Regions from separate parts of the Actinomadura keratinilytica genome, predicted to be linked through region 1. Evidence: predicted binding sites of a transcription regulator. Region 1 holds the regulator's gene; the other holds the start of a gene.
What was found. The regulator HrcA, encoded in region 1, represses chaperone genes, less so after heat shock. The targets are predictions, from matches to a motif close to TTGGCACTCTCNNNNNGAGAGTGCCAA.

Region 1 (4,545 bases):
CCCACGTCCGCTCGTCCGCGGTGATCTGCCCGGGGCCGTACCCGGGGGCGCCGTACGGCTGCATCTGGCCGCCGTAGGAGCCGTACGCGGGCGCCTGCCCGTAGGCGCCGTATCCCGGCTGACCGTACCCGGGGGGCTGCTCGTACCCGTAGCCGGGCTGCTGCCCGTAGCCCTGGGGGTCGTGACCGGGCTGTGGCTGCTGCCCGTAACCCGGCTGCTGCCCGTGGTTGGGCGGGTCGTATCCCGGCTGGCCGGGGTGCCCGTGCGTCATGGCCTGCTCCTCGTGGTCGCCTGCGGTGAGGGCTGCGGGGCTGGGACAAGAGGTCGGGAGGGATGGGGACACGGTGCCCGCCGGGGCCGCGGCACGGCCCGGAGGGCGCTAGGAGGCCGTCACGAAGTCGATGATCTCTTCGACGCGCCCGAGCAGCTCGGGTTCCAGGTCGGTGTAGGAGTTCACGGAGCCGAGGATGCGCCGCCATCCCTCGCTCACGTCGTCCCCCCAACCCAGAGCAGCGAGCACGCCTTCCTTCCAAGGTACGCCGCGGGGGACGTCCGGCCACGCCCTTATTCCGACGGCGCGGGGCTTGACGGCCTGCCAGATGTCGACGAACGGGTGGCCGGTCACCAGGACGTGGGGGGAGCGCACCTGCGCGGCGATCCGGCTCTCCTTGGACCCCTCCACCAGGTGGTCGACGAGCACGCCCAGGCGGCGCTGCGGGCCGGGCGCGAACTCCGCCACGATGGCGGGCAGGTCGTCCACGCCCTCCAGGTACTCCACGACCACGCCCTCCACCCGCAGGTCGTGGCCCCAGATCTTCTCCACCAGCTCGGCGTCGTGCACGCCCTCCACGTAGATGCGGCTCTCCCGGGCCACCCGCGCGCGCAGGCCGCTCACCGCGATCGACCCGGAGGCCGAGCGCGCCGGGGCCCGCCGCGGCTCCGGGCCGGGCCTGACGAGCGTGACGGGCCTGCCGTCCAGCAGGAACCCCGCCTTGGTCAACGGGAACACCCGGCGCCTGCCGAACCGGTCCTCCAGCGTCACGCCGAACTTGTCGCAGCCGACCACGGCGCCGCAGAAGCCGCTGTCGGGGTCCTCCACCACCAGGTCGCGTTCGGCCGGGATCTCGGGCACGCCGCCCTTCCGCGGCCGCCGCCAGTCGCCCGCCAGGACGTCGTTTCCGTAGTCCTTACTCCGCACGGATCCGCACATTAACCGCCCCGAACGCCGCGGCACCGGCGGCGCACGTCCATCGGCGTGGCGCGCCCCCGGGCGGCCGCGACCGGCCACCGGCGCGGCTCCGGAGGCGCCCCGGGCCGTTTCCGTCCGCGCCAGGCACTCCAGCCTGCGCCCGCCGGGCCGTACACTTGGCACTCGGAAGTATGGAGTGCCAGTACGGGGGCAGGGAGGAGGTGACCACGTGCTCGACGACCGGAAGCTGGCGGTCCTGCGCGCCATCGTCGAGGACTACGTCTCCACCAACGAGCCGGTGGGGTCGAAGTCGCTGGCCGACCGGCACAACCTCGGCGTGTCCCCGGCGACGATCCGCAACGACATGGCCGTGCTGGAGGAGCAGGGGTACATCACCCAGCCCCACACCAGCGCGGGGCGGGTGCCCACCGACAAGGGCTACCGGCTGTTCGTCGACCGGCTGTCCACGATCAAGCCGCTGTCGGCGGCCGAGCGGCGCGCCATCGAGACGTTCCTCAGCGGCGCCTACGACCTCGACGACGTGGTCGGCCGGACGGTGCGGCTGCTGGCCCAGCTGACCCGCCAGGTCGCCGTGGTGCAGTACCCGTCGCTGACCCGTTCGACGGTGCGGCACGTGGAGCTGGTCCCGGTGGCCTCGCACCGGCTGCTGCTGGTCCTGATCACCAACACCGGCCGGGTCGAGCAGCGGGTCATCGAGACACCGCGCGAGGTCTCCGAGGAGACCGTCGGGCACCTGCGGGCGTTGCTCAACACCTGTCTGGACGGCTGCGGGCTCGGCGAGGTGCCGAACGCCGTGGCCGACCTTCCGGAGAAGGTGGCGGCGGACGACCGGCCGGTCGCCGCGGCGGTACTGTCGGTGCTGCTGGAGACGCTGGTCGAAAAGCACGACGAGAAGATCGTGTTCGCCGGCGCCGCCAACCTGGCGGCCGTGGACTTCTCGCAGAGCCTGCGCGAGGTCCTGGAGGCCCTGGAGGAGCAGGTGGTGCTGATGCGCCTGCTCGGCGAGGTCGGCGACTCCTCGTCTTCTGTTACCGTGCGGATCGGCACGGAGAACCCCGACGAGGGGCTGCGCTTCACCTCGGTGGTCGCGGCCGACTACGGCGTCGGGGACAGGACGCTGGCCCGGCTCGGAGTGCTCGGGCCGACACGCATGGACTACCCCAGCACGATGGGAGCGGTACGGGCAGTGGCACGCTACGTTGGACAGATCCTGGCGGGGTCGTAAGTGGCCAACGACTACTACGCGACCTTGGGGGTCCGCCGCGACGCGAGCCCGGACGAGATCAAGAAGGCGTACCGGCGGCTCGCCCGCGAGCTGCATCCGGACGTCAACCCCGATCCGGAGACCCAGGAGCGGTTCAAGGAGATCACCCAGGCGTACGAGGTGCTCTCCGATCCCAAGAAGCGCGAGATGTACGACCTGGGCGCGGATCCGTTCGCCCCGGGCGGGGGCGCGGGCGGGGCCGGGCCGTTCGGCGGCGCCGGCTTCCCGTTCAGCGACATCATGGACGCCTTCTTCGGCACGGCGACCTCGCGCGGCCCGCGCACCCGCGCCCGGCGCGGCCGCAACGCCACGCTGCGCGTCGAGCTGGACCTGGCCGAGACCGCCTTCGGCACCACGCGCGAGCTGACGATCGACACCGCCGTGGTGTGCACCACCTGCGAGGGGTCGGGCTGCGCGCCCGGCACCCACCCGGAGACCTGCGACACCTGCATGGGCCGCGGCGAGGTGCAGCAGGTGCAGCGCTCGTTCCTCGGCCAGGTGATGACCTCGCGGCCGTGCCCGCGCTGCAACGGCTTCGGCAGCGTGATCCGCACCCCGTGCCCGGAGTGCTCGGGCGACGGCCGGGTCCGCACCCGCCGCACCGTCAAGGTCAAGATCCCGGCGGGCGTGGAGAACGGCATCCACATCCAGCTGGCCGGGGAGGGCGAGGTCGGCCCGGGCGGCGGCCCGCCCGGCGACCTGTTCCTGGAGATCGTCGAGAAGCAGCACCCGATCTTCGAGCGGGAGGGCGACGACCTGCACTGCACCGTGCAGATCCCGATGACCGCGGCGGCCCTCGGCACCAGCGTGACCATCGACACGCTGGACGGCGCCGAGGAGGTCGACATCAAGCCGGGCACGCAGTCCGGCCACGTCATCACCCTCTACGGGCGGGGCGTGCGGCACCTGAACGAGAGCGGCCGCGGCGACCTGCTCATCCACGTCAACGTGGAGACGCCGGCCAAGCTCGACGACGAGCAGGAGGCGCTGCTGCGCCGCCTGGCCGAGCTGCGCGGCGAGGAGCGCCCGCCCGGCAAGTTCGCCCCCGGCCAGCGCAGCGTGTTCTCGCGGCTGCGCGACGTGTTCAACCAGTAGCCCGGGGCATCCCCCCGATACGGCGACCAGTCAGAACGGGAACCTGTGTCTCCGCCGGTCTTCTTGGCCGAGTCCTCCGCGCTGGAGGGCGACCGCGTGCTGCTCGACGGGCCGGAAGGCCGGCATGCGGCCACCGTGCGCCGGCTGCGGCCCGGCGAGCGCGTCGACCTCACCGACGGCGCCGGGCTGCTGGCCGAATGCGTGGTGGCCGCGGCCGGCCGCGCGTCGCTGACCCTGGACGTGCTCGCCCGGCACCGCCACGAGCGCCCCCGGCCGCGCCTGGTGGTCGTCCAGGCGCTGCCCAAGGGCGAGCGGGGCGAGCTGGCCGTGGAGACGATGACCGAGGCGGGCGTGGACGAGATCGTCCCGTGGGCGGCGGCCCGCTGCGTGACGCAGTGGCGCCCGGACCGGCGCGACAAGGCCCTGGGACGCTGGCGCACCGCCGCCCGGGAGGCCGCCAAGCAGGCCCGCCGCAGCTGGCTGCCGGAGGTGCCGCCGCTGGCCGCCACCGCCGACGTCGAGGCCCGGATCGCCGCCGCGGCCTGCGCCGTCGTCCTGCACGAGGAGGCCGGCGAGCCGCTCAGCGCGCTGCGGCCGCCCCGCAGCGGCGACATCGTGGTGGTCGTCGGCCCGGAGGGCGGCATCGCCCCCGAGGAGCTCGACCGGTTCGCCGCCGCCGGGGCGCGTCCGGTCCGCCTGGGCCCGACCGTCCTGCGCACCTCCACCGCGGGCGTGGCGGCCGCGGCGGTCCTGTTCGCCGCGACCGGCCGCTGGTAGGCCGCCCGCCAGACCGCACGCACCGGCGCACGGCACGGGCGTGCGTTTCGAGGGCATGCGGAAGTCGAGGGCATGCGGAAGCCGATCCCGGGCTGGAGGGATCGCGGGGTGTGGGATTGTGCGCGCCGGCTCGGTGACCCGTCAGATCACTCTGGGGCCACGGCGGGCGCGTCCGTGGAGGCGGGGGCGGGCTCGCTCG
Region 2 (4,545 bases), on a different contig from region 1:
ACTGGTCGACCCGGGCGGTGATCCCGCTGATCGAGTGCTCCAGCTTCTCGGCCCGGTGCCCGAGCTCGGCCAGGGACTTGTCCAGCCGGTTGAACCGGACGGAGGCCGCCTCCATGCTGCCCTGCAGCTTGTCCAGCCGCTTGGTCATCTCCTCCATGCGCTGCGACGCCTGCTGGGTGACGTCGTTGATGTGCTGCGCGGAGTCGAGCACCGCCTGCAGCCGGGTCAGCCCCTCGTCGACGTTCTCGGCGACGACGCCCACGTCGGCCCACAGCGCGGGCAGCTCGGCCACCGGCTTGACCCGCTCGCCCACCGCCTCGATGTGCTCGGCCAGGCCCTCGGCCCACTCCGGCGGCTTGCCCGCCAGCTCCTCGACCTGCCCCCGGACGCCGTCGAGCTGCCCGGTCAGCCCGTTCAGCTCCCGTTCCCGGACCTCGCGCAGCAGCCATTCCATCCCCTCCAGCCGCTGGCGGATCTCGTCCAGGACCTGCCCCTGTGAGCGCTGTTCGTAGACGTGGTCCTGCGCCGCACGGGCGAGCAACTCCCGCATCCGATCCGAGACCGGTTGACCCCCCGTCTGCAGGAAGTTGTGATTCGTTTCCACCCGATGCTCCTTCGTGTGCCGACGCGATGAAATGGCGTGCGGCATTGAATCGTGAACGCCTCACTGTAGTGGTTGCGCGGCGCCGCGATAAAGCGAACGGGAAACATTGCGGGTTCCGTGGAATGCACTTGGTTTTCCGGGCGGCGGTAACGGGGGAGAACATCCTGGGCGAGGTCATTTCCGACGGTTCACGGGCGAGCCGGGCGGGCGGCCGCCGCCGACGCCGTGACCGTGGCGCCGGGGCTGCTCCCGCCTGGGGGAGCCCAGTCTGCCGGGCCGGGGGCCGCGGCGCGGGCCGACGCGCCGGGGGCGCGCGCCCGCCCGTCAATTGCGAACGCCGCCTTTCTCCGGCCGCCCGCGATTCCCAGGATGGCAGGCGCGGCCCGGAATCGGCGCGATGCTTAGCGGACGCGATGCCGCGGCATAGGCGATTTTTTCGCTGCGCCCGGCGCGCCTCCCGGATCCGCTTGCGAACATTAAGCGGCGGGGAGATCTTTTAGTCGGCGGTGAGATCTTCGTTCATTCCCCGGCGGGGAGCGGGCGGGCGAGCAGCGCGACCGGCGCCCGGCCCACGCGGGTGAGCACGACGGTCGCCTCCGCCCCGCCGCCCCGGCGCGGCCGGGAGGCGAACCCGAGGTCGCGGCGCAACCGGTCCACGTCCACCGCCGAACCGCGCTTCTTGATCGTCAATACGCCGACGTCCCGGCGGCGCAGCTCGGCGCGCAGCCGCTTGACCGAGAACGGCAGCACGTCCTCTATCTCGTAGGCCGCCGCGAACGGCGTCGCCACGGCCGCGTCGGCGGTGACGTAGGCGATGCGCGGGTCGGCCAGGCCGCCGCCCACCTGCGCGGCCACCTCGGCGACCAGGCGCGCGCGGATCACCGCGCCGTCCGGCTCGTACAGATAGCGCCCCCACGGGCGCACGTCCGGCGCGTCCAGGCCGGGCTCGGGCGTGAGCGTCGCGGCGGGGGAGTCCGGGTCGTCCGACCGGATCACCGTCGCGCGGCGGCCCACCGCGCCGGCCAGCCCGCCCAGCCACAGCGCGGCCTCCTTGACGTCCCCGCCGACGGAGATCCACTCGGCCTCCACGCCGTTCGGGATCGCATCGTGCGGGATGCCCGGAGCCACCTTGACGCACCCGGCGGGCGCACGCGCGGCCAGGTCCAGGACGGTGCCGAGCGGCGGCTCGTACGCCCGGGGGTCGAACACGCGCCCCCGGCCTGTGCGCCGCCCCGGGTCGGCGAACACCGCCGCGTACCCGGCGGGATCCTCCAGGGTGGCGTCGCCCTCGCGGACGGACGCCAGACCGGCCAGCCCCAGCGCCTCGACGTTCGCCTTCGCCACCGCCGCCGTCAGCGCGTCCCGCTCCACGCCCTCCCCGCGGCACCCCAGCCGCGCCCGGGCGATGAGGTCGGCCCCGATCCCGCACCCCATCTCCAGCACCGCCCCGCCGCGGGCGTCGAGATACGCGGCGAAGCGGCGCGCGCGGTGGGCGGCCACCCGGGCGCGGGTGGCCTGCTCCAGCCCGTCGGGGGTGAAGTACATGCGGTCGGCGTCCGGGCCGAACTTGGCGCGGGCGCGCACCCGCAGCCGGGCCTGGGTCAAAGCGGCGGCGACGAGCTCGGCGGGGTAGCGTTCACGTAGGCGCGCAGCCGTGCTGAGCAGGGCGTTCTCGCTCAGGTCCGCCTCGGCGGCCGCCGCGAGGACGGCGCGGCCCGCGGGGCCCGGCAGGGCCCGGAACGCCTCGATGTCCATACCCCGGACGGTAGCGGTGCCGGGGCCGGGGGCGCGCACGTGTTCGTGTTGACGCCTCCCCGGCCACGGCATAGTCTCCATGACTGGCACTCTCAAGCTGAGAGTGCCAATAAGCGACGAGGTCGGTCTGGCACCCGCGACGGCAGGCCGGTCCGGGGTCGCCTCTTCTGCCACATGTGCGGCCGGCCCTTCCACGCCGGCCGAGGACACCACCGAAGGGGAGGTCAGATCGTGACGACCGCCACCAAGGTTGCTCTCAAGCCGCTTGAGGACCGCATCGTCGTCCAGCCGCTTGAGGCCGAGACCACCACCGCGTCGGGCCTGGTCATTCCCGACACCGCCAAGGAGAAGCCCCAGGAGGGCACCGTCCTGGCCGTGGGCCCGGGTCGGGTCGACGACAAGGGCGAGCGGGTGCCGCTCGACGTGAAGGTCGGCGACGTCGTGCTCTACAGCAAGTACGGCGGCACCGAGGTCAAGTACAACAACGAGGAGTACCTCGTGCTCTCGGCGCGTGACGTCCTCGCGATCGTCGAGAAGTAAGGCGTCCGAGCAGTGACGCACCGCCCCGGTCCGGCCCGTCAACAGGGGCGGACCGGGGCGGTTCGCGCGAAGGGAGACTGTTTTCCGCATGGCGAAGATCCTGGAGTTCGAGGAGGACGCGCGCCGGGCCCTTGAGCGCGGTGTCGACCGCCTCGCCAACGCCGTCAAGGTGACCATCGGCCCGCGCGGCCGCAACGTGGTCATCGACAAGAAGTTCGGCGCGCCGACCATCACCAACGACGGTGTGACCATCGCCCGCGAGGTCGAGCTGGAGGACCCCTACGAGAACCTGGGGGCCCAGCTGGCCAAGGAGGTGGCCACCAAGACCAACGACATCGCCGGCGACGGCACCACCACCGCCACGGTGCTGGCCCAGGCGCTGGTCCGCGAGGGCCTGCGCAACGTGGCCGCGGGCGCCTCGCCGCTGGGCCTCAAGCGGGGCATCGACGCGGCCGCCCGGCACGTGTCCGACCAGCTGCTCAAGGTCGCCCGCGAGGTCGAGGAGAAGAGCGAGATCGCGCACGTCGCGACCATCTCCGCGCAGGACGCCGGCATCGGCGAGCTGATCGCCGAGGCGTTCGAGAAGGTCGGCAAGGACGGCGTGATCACCGTCGAGGAGGCCCACACCATGGGCCTGGAGCTGGAGTTCACCGAGGGGCTCCAGTTCGACAAGGGGTACCTGTCGCCGCACATGGTGACCGACCCCGAGCGCATGGAGGCCGTCCTCGAGGACGCCTACGTGCTGATCGTCGACGGCAAGATCTCCAACGTCAACGAGTTCCTGCCGCTGGCCGAGAAGGTCGCCCAGACCAAGAAGCCGCTGCTGGTGGTGGCCGAGGACGTCGAGGGCGAGGCGCTGGCCCTGCTGGTCGCCAACAAGATCCGCGGCACCTTCTCCTCGGTCGCGGTCAAGGCCCCCGGCTTCGGCGACCGCCGCAAGGCGATGCTGGCCGACATGGCCATCCTCACCGGCGGCCAGGTGGTCAGCGAGGCGCTCGGCCTGAAGCTGGAGAACCTCAACCTGGAGGACCTCGGCCGGGCCCGCCGGGTCACGGTCACCAAGGACGCCACCACGATCGTCGACGGCGCCGGCGCCGCGTCCGACATCGAGGACCGCATCCGCCAGATCCGGGTCGAGATCGAGCGCAGCGACTCCGACTGGGACCGCGAGAAGCTGCAGGAGCGCCTGGCCAAGCTGTCGGGCGGCGTGTGCGTGCTGCGCGTCGGCGCGGCCACCGAGGTGGAGCTGAAGGAGAAGAAGCACCGCCTGGAGGACGCCATCTCGGCGACCCGCGCGGCCATCGAGGAGGGCATCGTCTCCGGCGGCGGCTCGGCGCTGGTGCACGTGGCCAAGGAGGGCTTCGAGACCCTCGGCCTGTCCGGCGACGAGGCCGTCGGCGCCGAGGCGGTGCGCCGCGCGCTGGTCGAGCCGCTGCGCTGGATCGCCGAGAATGCCGGCAAGGAGGGCTACGTCGTCGTCTCCAAGGTGCAGGAGCTGCAGCCGGGCCACGGCTACAACGCCGCCACCGACGAGTACGGCGACCTGATCGCCCAGGGCGTCATCGACCCGGTCAAGGTGACCCGGTCGGCGGTCAGCAACGCCGCGTCCATCGCGGGCATGCTGCTGACCACCGAGGCCCTCGTGG

Region 2: groES (co-chaperone GroES) is a predicted target of HrcA. The motif match lies at 2,443-2,469, and genes of this name have one in related genera.

The regions. Positions count from the first base shown of each region.
Region 1 is NZ_BAABDO010000076.1:3,202-7,746, forward strand. It holds gene ABD879_RS21775 (DUF4870 domain-containing protein) at 1-271, opposite strand, end outside; gene ABD879_RS21780 (DUF3097 domain-containing protein) at 380-1,198, opposite strand; gene hrcA (heat-inducible transcriptional repressor HrcA) at 1,419-2,435, shown strand; gene dnaJ (molecular chaperone DnaJ) at 2,436-3,569, shown strand; gene ABD879_RS21795 (16S rRNA (uracil(1498)-N(3))-methyltransferase) at 3,615-4,346, shown strand; gene ABD879_RS21800 (hypothetical protein) at 4,493-4,545, opposite strand, start outside.
Region 2 is NZ_BAABDO010000026.1:18,662-23,206, reverse strand. It holds gene ABD879_RS11645 (apolipoprotein A-IV repeat region-like domain-containing protein) at 1-550, opposite strand, end outside; gene ABD879_RS11640 (class I SAM-dependent methyltransferase) at 1,124-2,359, opposite strand; gene groES (co-chaperone GroES) at 2,591-2,899, shown strand; gene groL (chaperonin GroEL) at 2,988-4,545, shown strand, end outside.